DNA from 2 places in the Variovorax raffinosi genome. Region 2 is predicted to be linked to the other one. Evidence: predicted binding sites of a transcription regulator. Region 2 holds the regulator's gene; the other holds the start of a gene.

Region 1 (5,324 bases), on a different contig from region 2:
GGTAATCGAGCGCCTTGCGCGTGTAGGCGCTGCCATCGACGGCGATAAGGATTTTCATGAAATCCTTATACGCCTGGGTCCTGTGGGAGACCACGAGTCGCACCTGGGCGACAAGGGCTTTGGATCAGCCGTGCAGGCCCTTCCAGAGCATGTAGGCGGCCAGCACATAGAGGATGCTCGCGAACACGCGCTTGAGCTTTTTCACGGGCAGGCTGTGCGCGGCCTTCGCGCCCAGTGGCGCGGTGAACACGCTGCAGGCGGCAATCACCGCCAGCGCGGGCAGCCAGATGTAGCCGAAGGAGCCAGCCGGCAGGCCCTGGACCGACTGGCCGCTGATGACGTAGCCGAGCACGTTGGCCACCGCAATCGGAAAGCCCAGCGCCGCGCTGGTGGCCACCGCGTTGTGAATGGCCACGTTGCACCAGGTCATGAAGGGCACGCTGATGAAGCCCCCACCCGCGCCGACCAGGCCCGAGATGAAGCCGATGGCGCCGCCCGCCGCAAGCTGGCCGCCCGTGCCCGGCATCTGGCGCGTGGGCTTGGGCTTCTTGTCGAGAAACATCTGCGTGGCCGAGAAGCCCACGAACAGCGCGAAGAAGATGGCCAGCGCCGTGCCCTTGAGCAGCGCGAACACGCCCAGGCTGCCCGCGAGGCTGCCGATCACGATGCCGGGTGCCAGGCGCTGCACGATGTCCCAGCGCACCGCGCCGCGCTTGTGGTGCGCGCGCACGCTCGATATCGACGTGAAGATGATCGTGGCCATCGAAGTTGCGATGGCCATCTTCACCGCAAGATCGGCCGGCACGCCGCGCTGGCCCATGATGATCGTGATGAACGGCACCATCAGCATGCCGCCGCCGATGCCCAGCAGGCCCGCAAGAAAACCGGTGCCAAGGCCGAGCACGGCGAGTTCGGCGATCAACAAGGGGTCGAGCAGGGCGGCAAGGTTCACGGGGGAGGGCTCTTCAAAAAGCAACGGCCCCGTGCGGTGAGGCAGGGGGCCGTGGCGGAAAAAGGTGTCTGCAGATGGTGTGCCGGACCCGCATCCTGAACCAGGGTTCAGGTGGGCGAGGGCAGCAAGACTTCGGGTTCATCTAACGCGAGATGATCACGCCCGTCAAGCGATGTACCAAGCCCGGCTCCGGAGAGCATTGGAACAAGGAAATATTAAGCCCGACACGTCTGCAGACAGGGTGGATTTTACGCCTTGTATATGTCGGTCGGACGTATTCAGAGCAAATGCCCATCGCCGGCCAATGCCTGATCGAGTCGTTGAATGAGCTGCGCGGCTTTCGGGTCGGTTTCGCCGGCTTGCGTTGCCGCCGTGGACGCGGGCGCCGGTGCCGGAGCGGCCGCTGCTGCGGCCTGCTGCGCCGCGAGATCGAACGCCAGGTTCAGTGAGGCGAGCACCGCGATGCGGTCGCGCGCCTTGACCTTGCCCGCATCGCGGATCTTGCACATGGCCGCGTCCACCCGTTCGACGGCATCGCGCAGCTGCGGCTCGCCGCCGTCGGGACAGCCGAGCAAATAGCTCTGGCCCATGATCTGTACTTCTATCTGCTTCATGCGGGGGAATCTTGGGATGGGGGTTCGGCCGGCAGCCGCTCGAGCAGGGCGTCCAGGCGCGTGCGGGCCGCGGCAAGCCGCGATTTCAGGGCATCGCGTTCGCGCGTGAGCGCATCGACTTGTTCCTGCAACAACGCATTGGTGCGCTGCACCTCTTCATGACGCACAAGCAGTCGTTCAACACGCTCGGCGATCTGATCGATGGGGCTGGAGGCGGGCATGGTTGGCGATTGTAGTTTCCCGGGAATGCGGTGCCGCCGATGGTGCGCGCGGTGCTTGGGTGAATGTCGATTCACCCTTGGGCTTGGCATGGATTCTGCTGCCTTCCAGTTGCCTTTCAAACTCCCATAGCCTGTCAATGACCACGAAGAACAACACTTTATTCAGTCGGCGCGACCTGCTCTCCCTCATCGGCAAGACCGCCGGAGGCGGCGCGATGTACCAGGCGATGACCTCGCTGGGCTTTGCCGCCGAGTCCAACTACAACGGGCCACCGAAGCTCGACGGCGCAAGGAAGGGTGCGTCGGTGCTGGTTCTTGGTGCGGGCCTGGCCGGCATGGCCGCCGCGCTCGAGCTGCGCAACGCGGGCTACTCGGTCAAGGTCCTCGAATTCAGCAACCGCGCGGGTGGCCGCTGCTGGACGCTGCGCGGTGGCGATACCTTCACCGAACTCGGCGGCGCGGTGCAGCAGTGCGGCTTTGCCAAGGGCGAGTACTTCAATCCGGGGCCGTGGCGCATTCCCTATCACCACCATGCGGTGCTCGGCTACTGCAAGCGCCTGGGCGTGGCGCTGGAGCCATTCGTGCAGGTCAACTACAACGCGCTGGTGCATTCGAGCAAGGCCTACGGTGGCAAGCCGCAGCAGTACCGCCATGTGCAGGCCGACTACCAGGGCTATGTGGCCGAGCTGCTCGGCAAGGCCACCTCGCAAGGCAGCCTCGATGCGGCACTGACGAAGGAAGACAAGGAAAAACTGCTCGAAGGCCTGCGCCGCTGGGGCGCGCTCGACACGCAGTTCCGCTATCGCGAAGGCCCCATCAGCAGCGACCGCCGAGGCTACGAAGTCGATGCGGGCGGCGGCCTGATGCCGCTGGCCAAGCCGTCGAAGCCGCTCGACATGAGCGACCTGCTGCAATCGAATCTCTGGCGCTACATCGCCAGCGGACAGGACTACGAATTCCAGAGCGCGATCTTCCAACCCGTGGGCGGCATGGACATGATCGCCAAGGCGTTCCAGAAAGAAGTCGGCAGCCTGATCCGCTACGGCGCCAAGGTCACGAAGATCGAGCAGAACGACCGCGGCGTCACGGTCACCTACACCGACGCGTCCAAGGGCGGTGCGGTCACGCAGGCCAAGGCCGACTGGTGCCTGTGCACCATCCCGCTGTCGGTGCTGAGCCAGATCGACATCCAGGTCAGCGCCCCGATGCAGGAGGCCATCAACGCCGTGCCCTACGGCGCATCGGTCAAGGTGGGCCTGCAGTTCAAGCGCCGCTTCTGGGAAGAAGACGAGCACATCTACGGCGGCATCAGCTACACCGATTTGCCGATCTCGCGCATCTCGTACCCCTCGACGCGCTACGGCGCCAAGGGCAAGTCGGTGGTGCTTGGCGCCTATGTGTTCGACGGCCCGAACTCCTATGAATTCACCGCCATGGCGCCCGAGGAGCGCGTGCGCCGTGCGGTCGAGTACGGCACGCAGCTGCACCCGCAGTACGCGCGCGAGTTCGACAACGGCATCTCGGTCGGCTGGCACCGTGTGCCCGGCACGCACGGCTGCTACGGCATGTGGACCGACGAGACGCGGCAGAAGCACTACAAGAACCTGTGCCAGGTCGACGGCCGCATCGCGTTGGCCGGCGAACACGCTTCCTACATTCCAGCCTGGCAAGAGGGCGCACTGCTCTCGTCGCTCGACGCCATCCAGCGGCTGCATGCCCGCGCCGTGGCTTGACCGCCGAATGAAGGACACACCAACCATGAACCACGACATCAAGACCTTCAAGCGCGCGCTGCTCGGCCTTTCGTTCGGGGCGCTGGCCTCGGTGGCCGGCCCGTCGGCATTCGCGCAGTCGCCCGAGCCCGCGTTCTCAGTCGGGCCCCGCTTCCAGGAAAGCTCGGGCGAATCGATCTATCGCGCCACCTGCCAGGGCTGCCACATGGCGCAAGGGCAGGGCGCGAAGGGGGCAGGGGCCTACCCGGCGCTGTCTTCCAACCCCCGGCTCGCGAGCCCCGAATACCCACTCTATGTGGTGATCAACGGCCAGAAGGGCATGCCCGCCTTCGGCAAGATGCTGAGCGACGAACAGATCGCTTCGGTGGTCGGCTATGCGCGCACCCATTTCGGCAACCAGTACCCCGACGCCATCGCGGCGGAGAGCGTCAAGAAGCTGCGGCCTTGACCTGGCTCCCATATCCGGCAGATCCTTCCTTTCATCCCTGTAGAGAGACAACACACATGACCATGACCTCCATCACGAAGAAGCTGGCGCTTGTCGCCGCCCTGTTCGCAGCCGGCACCGGTGCCGCCAACGCAGCCGACGAGATCATTCGCCACCGCATTCCGAATTCGTCCTTTCCGATCTCGGCGGCGGTGGAAATTCCATCCTCGTTCACCAACGTCTACCTCTCGGGCCAGGTGCCACCGCTGCAGGACGCGACCGCGCCCAAGAACAGTGCCGCGGCCTACGGCGGCGACACCAAGGGCCAGACCGTCGGCGTGCTCAAGGCCATCGAGAAAAGCCTCACGGGCCTGGGCCTGACGATGGGCGACGTGGTGAAGATGCAGGTGTTCCTGGTGGGCGATCCGGCCAAGGACAACAAGATGGACTTCGCCGGCTTCATGGAGGGTTACACCCAGTTCTTCGGCACCACCGCGCAGCCCCGGCTGCCGGTGCGCTCGGCCATGCAGGTGGCGGCGCTCGCCAATCCGGCCTACCTGGTCGAGATCGAGGTGATGGCGGTGCGCCCCGCCAAGTAAGCCGGGCCGCAGTACAGCGCGCTACTCGCTCAGCCGCACGTAGGTGGCGAGCAGCGCGCTCTTCGCGGCCACGCCCAGCAGCACCGGCTGATCGATGCTTTCGATCACCGGCAGCCGCTCGCCGCGATGCTCCAGGAAGCGCTGCAAGGCTTCGCCGAGGCTGGTGTCGGCCGTGATCGGCTGGATGGCCTGCGAGAGCAACTCGGCCGCCGTCGTTTCAGTCGGCGCCGTGCCCAGCGCGGCCAGCGGCACCACGCCGAGGTAGCGGTTGTCGGCATCGACCACGTAGAGGTACTTCACCGGGTGCTGCAAAAAGATCCGGCTCATGGCCTCGCGGTCGGCGTTCGGGCCGACCACGGTTTCGGCCGGCTGCACCAGGTCGCGCATGTGCAGCCCGCGCAGGCGCAATTGCGCATCGCGCTGTGCATTGCGGTGCAGCGTGATCTCGTACATCGAGCCGGCGTTGGCCGAGCGCGCCACAAAGTACGCGATCACGCTGGCGGCCATCAGCGGCAGCATCACCTGGTAGCTCAGCGTCATCTCGAAGATCATCAGGATCGCCATCAGCGGCGCCTGCGTGGCGCCCGCCAGAAAGGCACCCATGCCGACGATGGCGTAAGCGAACGGGGCCGAGCTTGCCGCCGGCCACAACGCGTGCACACCCACGCCGAACAGCGCGCCGATCATGCAGCCGAAGAACAGCGCGGGCGTGAACACGCCGCCCACCGCGCCCGAGCCGGCCGTGGCCAGCGTGGCGACGGCCTTGGCCGCAAGCACC
Region 2 (5,324 bases):
GCCGAACACGGCGGTCAACGCCTCGTCCCCGACCGGCCGCGTCAAGACCATCCTCACCCCCAAGGCCGTCCCGGCGCCCGTGGCCGGCGCTTCCGCCCCGGCTGGCGCGAAGCCCGTGGCCCCGGCGTCCACCCCGGCACCGGGCAAGGGCCTGCGTTCGACCACCACGCTCGGTGCCGAGGGAGAAACCCGCAAGTGATCGAAACCGCTGGAACCCAGGACGCCAATGGCAAGCCGGGCAGCCGCCTGGTGGCGCGCGGCCTGAAGAAGAGCTATGGCAGCCGCACGGTGGTGAAGGACGTCTCGCTCGACGTGCAGAAGGGCGAAGTCGTCGGCCTGCTGGGGCCCAACGGCGCCGGCAAGACCACCTCGTTCTACATGATCGTGGGCCTGGTGCGTGCCGACGCGGGCGACATCACGATCGACGGCGAGCCCATCGCCCACATGCCGATCCACCGCCGCGCCCGCATGGGCCTGAGCTACCTGCCGCAGGAAGCCTCGATCTTCCGCAAGCTCACGGTCGAGGAAAACGTGCGCGCCGTGCTGGAACTGCAGAGCGAGCCCGACGAGAGCGGCAAGCTGGTGCCGCTCTCGAAGCAGCACATGGAAGAGCGCCTGACCGAGCTGCTGAGCGACCTGCGGGTCGACCACCTGCGCGATTCGCCCGCGCTTGCGCTGTCGGGCGGCGAGCGCCGCCGCGTCGAGATTGCGCGCGCGCTGGCCACCCAGCCGCGCTTCATCCTGCTGGACGAACCCTTTGCCGGCATCGACCCGATCGCGGTCATCGAAATCCAGCGGATCATCAGCTTCCTGAAGGAACGCGGCATCGGCGTGCTCATCACCGACCACAACGTGCGTGAAACGCTGGGCATCTGCGATCACGCGTTCATCATCAGCGACGGGCATGTGCTGGCACAAGGCACGCCCTCGGAGATCGTCGACAACGCCGAAGTACGCAGGGTGTACCTGGGCGAACACTTCCGGATGTGATCGTGCGGCGCGGGTCAAGGATGATCGCGGCCGTCATCCGGGCGGAATTCCTTCGCGGGGGCCGCCGCGCACGGCCGCCCGAAGCAGCCGGCCCGCCCCCGGCAGGGGGTTGGCGCAGCGCGAAGCGCGCAGCCTGGGGGGGAGCCGTTTTCCTATGAAGCAAGGGCTGTCCCTTCGCGTCTCGCAGCATCTCGCGCTCACGCCCCAGTTGCAGCAGTCGATCCGCCTGCTGCAACTCTCCACGCTCGAGTTGAGCCAGGAGGTGGAGCAGATGCTGGACGAGAACCCGTTCCTCGAACGCACCGCGGAAGAAGCGGCGCGCGAGGAATTCGGGCTCGATGCCGTCGACACGCCGGTCCCGCGCGACGAGGCGGGCGAAGCGGCCGAAAGCGAATTCGCCTCGGCACCCGCCAGCAGCACGAGCACTGCATCCACCGAGGCCAGCACCCCGGGCGAATCCGACGGCCCCGCCGCCGAGATCACCGAGCGCGAGCCCGACTGGGAAGGCGACGGCACCGTCGACATGGCGCCGGACGACAGCGAGTGGGGCAGCGACGCACCCGCGCGCCAGAACAACCTGGGCAACGACGAGCGCGCCGACGCCACCGAACTCGCACGCAGCCAGGAGTCGCTGCAATCGTTCCTGCACCGCCAGGCGCTGAGCCTTCGGCTGAACGAAAACGACTGTGCCGCGCTGCGCTTTTTGATCGAATCGCTCAACGACGACGGCTACCTCGAAGACTCGCTGCCCGCCCTGGCCTCGGGCCTTGCGGGCGACGACAACGACCAGTTCGACGACCTCGTGCACCACTTCCAGGTGGCGCTCGGCCTGCTGCAGAGCCTGGAGCCCGTGGGCGTGGGCGCGCGCGACCTGGGCGAATGCCTGGGCATCCAGTTGCGCGCACTGGCCGCCGAAGACCGCGACATGGACGAAGAGCAGGCGCAGGTCTACAAGATCGCCATTGCCATCTGCAAGCAGCCGATGGAGCTGCTCGCGCGGCGCGACTTCAAGCGCCTGGCCACGCTCACCCGCAGCAACGAAGAACTGGTGCGCTCGGCGCTGCAGATCATTGCGCGGCTCGAACCCAAGCCGGGGCGCCGCTTTGTCGACGTCGAGCGCAACATCGTCATTCCCGACGTGATCGTCACCAAGACCGGACGCGGCACCGGCGTCAAGTTCCGCGTCATGCTGAACCCCGAAGTCATGCCGCGCCTGCGCGTGCACGACATCTATGCCGGCGCGCTCAAGTCGCACAAGGGCGAGGGCAGCCAGGCGCTGTCGCAGCGCCTGCAGGAGGCGCGCTGGTTCATCAAGAACATCCAGCAGCGCTTCGACACGATCCTGCGCGTGAGCAATGCCATCGTCGAACGGCAAAAGAGCTACTTCGTGCACGGCGAACTGGCCATGCGGCCGCTGGTGCTGCGCGAGATCGCCGACGAACTGGGCCTGCACGAGTCGACCATCTCGCGCGTGACCACCGCCAAGTACATGGCCACGCCGTTCGGCACGGTCGAGTTGAAGTACTTCTTCGGCTCGGCGCTGGGCACCGAGACCGGCGGCAACGCATCGAGCACCGCGGTGCGCGCGCTCATCAAGCAGTTCGTGACCTCCGAGAGCATCAAGAAGCCGCTGTCGGACAGCCAGATCTCCGAGATGCTGAAAGAGCAGGGCATCGAATGCGCGCGGCGCACGGTGGCCAAGTACCGCGAAGCGCTGCGCATCGCGCCCGCGAACCTGCGCAAGGCGCTGTAGAGGGCCACCGGTGACCCATCGCCTGCTTTCGCGCTGCGGGCATTGGGCTTTCGTCATTGCGGCCACATTGCTGTTCGCCGGCTGCGCCACCTTGCCCGACGAGGCGCCGCGCCCGCCCACCAAGGCCATTGCCGCATCGAACGACACCGCGCTCGGCAAGATCGCGCTGGCCTCCCAGCCCGACCCCGACCTGAGCGGCTTTCGGCTGATGCCGGGCGGCGACTTCGCCTTCGACACCCGCATCCAGTTGGCGCGCCGCGCCCAGCGCACGCTCGACGTGCAGTACTACCAGATCGAGAACGACGAGACCGGCCGCTACCTGATGCGCACCCTGCGCGATGCGGCCCAGCGCGGCGTGCGCGTGCGCCTCTTGATGGACGACCTGTACACGTCCGGCGAAGACGAACTGCTGCTCGGCCTGGCGGCCACGCCGAACGTGGAGCTGCGCCTGTTCAACCCGTTCCCGGCCGGGCGCGGCAGCCTGCTCAAGCGCTTCACCGCGTCGCTGTTCGATTTCGAGCGGGTCAACCGGCGCATGCACAACAAGCTGTTCATCGCCGATGGCGCGATGGCGGTGGCGGGCGGGCGCAACATCGGCAATCAGTACTTCACGCGCACCTCGGGCGAGAACTTCATCGACCTCGACACCTTCGTCGCGGGTGCGCTGGTCCCGCGTCTTGGCGTGCTGTTCGACCAGTACTGGAACAGCGTCTACGTGCGGCCGATCCAGTCGGTGGTGGCGAGCGAGCTGCCGCGCGAAGAACTGCAAAAGCGCTTCGACGCCGCCACCGGCCCCGACACCACGCCGCCCCCGCCGAAGCCCGCGCCCAACGACCTGCTCGGCTACAGCCCGATGGTCGAAGACCTTAACGCCGGCAAGCTCGGTCTGATCTGGACCACCGCCGAGGCGTATGCCGATTCGCCCGACCGCGTGATCGGCAAGACCGCGTCGTACGGCGGCGTGCCGCTGCTGGACGTCGACAGCGTGCGCTACAACGTGGTCGAGCAGATGCGCCGCGCGCGCTCCGAGGTGACCATCGTCTCGCCCTACCTGATCCCGGGTGCCACGGGGCTGGAGGTGATGCGCGAGATCCGCGGGCGCAACGTGAAGATCAGCGTCGTCACCAATTCGCTCGCCGCCACCGACGAGCCGCTGGTCCACACCGCCTACCGGCGCTACCGGCCGGACATGCTCAAGCTGGGCGTCGACCTCTACGAACTGAGTTCGACGCGCACGCGGCGCAGCGTGCGGCTGGGGCTGTTCGGCACCTCGGTCGGGCGGCTGCACGCCAAGTCGGCGGTGATCGACCAGCGCATCCTGTTCGTCGGCTCGATGAATTTCGATCCGCGCTCCGAATCGCACAACACCGAGATCGGGCTGTTCATCCGCAGCCCCGAGATGGCGCAGCAGACGCTCAAGCTGCTCGACGTGCTCAAGCAGCAGGGCGCCTACCGGCTGCGCTTTGCCGAAGGCAGCGGCGGCTCGCGCATCGAATGGGTCAGCGAAGACGGCGGCCAGACCACCGTGCTGCACGAGGAGCCCGATTCGGGTTTCTGGGACCGCACCATGCTCGAACTGCTGGCGCCGCTCACGCCCGAGAGCCTGCTGTAGACGCCCCCGGCGTTCAGCCGCCGCGCACGGCCGACCACACCAGCCGCAGGCCCAGTGCGCCCATCACGCCGCCGGCCGCCCGGTCGATCCAGGTCTTGTAGCGCAGGTAGGCCGAGCGCGGTGCCGCCGAGGACAGCGCCAGCGCGACGATGGTGTACCAGCCGGTTTCGATGCAGAAGATGACCACCGGCACTGCGAGCGCCAGCACCAGCGGCACCTCGCGCGGCAGGAAGGCCGCGAAGATGCTGGCGTACACCACCGCCGTCTTCGGATTGCTGACCTGCGTGGCCAGGCCCAGCAGGAAGGTGCGTCCGCCCCGGCCTTGCTGGCGCGGGGAAGTGGTGCCGGCGTCCTGCGGTGCCACGTCCAGCGGCTGCCGCGCGCCGCGCCAGATCCGGATGCCCAGGTAGATGAGGTAGGCGCCGCCCAAACCCTTGATGGCCAGATACAGGCCGGGCACCGCCAGGAACGCGGCCTGCAGGCCGGCCATCGCGGCGATCGAGAAAGCCAGGCCGCCCGCGCCCATGCCCAGCGCCGCCGCCAGCCCGTCTCGGCGCGAGGCCACGGCCGTGCGCGCCACCATGACGAAACTGGGGCCGGGGCTCATCGCGCCCACGGCCATGGCGCCGGCGATACCTAGCAGGGAAAGGGTGTTGTCCATCGGTTGCTATTCCTTGGGATGCGGTGAAAAGCCCGAACAGCGTGCAGAAGTGCACGTTGATCGGAGATTGAAAAGTAAACTGTAAGTAGTACTTTGATATCTTTTGGTTTACATTTTCTGCATCGGACTACCGCGGTGCAAAAAATGAAAAATCTTCTACTCCTCGCTGTCTGGGCCATGGTCCTGTCGTTCCTGCTGAGCTTTTTCTACTGGCACGACGCACCGCTTTCCGAGCAACTGATCTTCGGCGTGGTGATGACCGTTGTCACGGGCGCCTGGATGCTCGCCCTGCTGAATCTTCCACGTGC

What was found. The regulator sigma-54, encoded in region 2, starts transcription at its own class of promoters, with help from an activator protein. The targets are predictions, from matches to a motif close to TGGCANGNAANCTGCTTT.
Region 1: a site for sigma-54 is predicted at 1,872-1,889, ahead of ACSFB7_RS12885 (flavin monoamine oxidase family protein). Genes of this name have one in related genera too.

What each region holds. Positions count from the first base shown of each region.
Region 1 is NZ_JBPJZR010000003.1:375,892-381,215, reverse strand. It holds gene ACSFB7_RS12905 (universal stress protein) at 1-58, opposite strand, end outside; gene ACSFB7_RS12900 (sulfite exporter TauE/SafE family protein) at 125-952, opposite strand; gene ACSFB7_RS12895 (cell division protein ZapA) at 1,231-1,566, opposite strand; gene ACSFB7_RS12890 (DUF904 domain-containing protein) at 1,563-1,787, opposite strand; gene ACSFB7_RS12885 (flavin monoamine oxidase family protein) at 1,925-3,520, shown strand; gene ACSFB7_RS12880 (c-type cytochrome) at 3,546-3,968, shown strand; gene ACSFB7_RS12875 (RidA family protein) at 4,025-4,546, shown strand; gene ACSFB7_RS12870 (ClcB-like voltage-gated chloride channel protein) at 4,568-5,324, opposite strand, start outside.
Region 2 is NZ_JBPJZR010000002.1:713,650-718,973, reverse strand. It holds gene lptA (lipopolysaccharide transport periplasmic protein LptA) at 1-199, shown strand, start outside; gene lptB (LPS export ABC transporter ATP-binding protein) at 196-990, shown strand; gene rpoN (RNA polymerase factor sigma-54) at 1,145-2,743, shown strand; gene ACSFB7_RS09325 (phospholipase D family protein) at 2,754-4,355, shown strand; gene ACSFB7_RS09320 (LysE family translocator) at 4,369-5,016, opposite strand; gene ACSFB7_RS09315 (hypothetical protein) at 5,152-5,324, shown strand, end outside.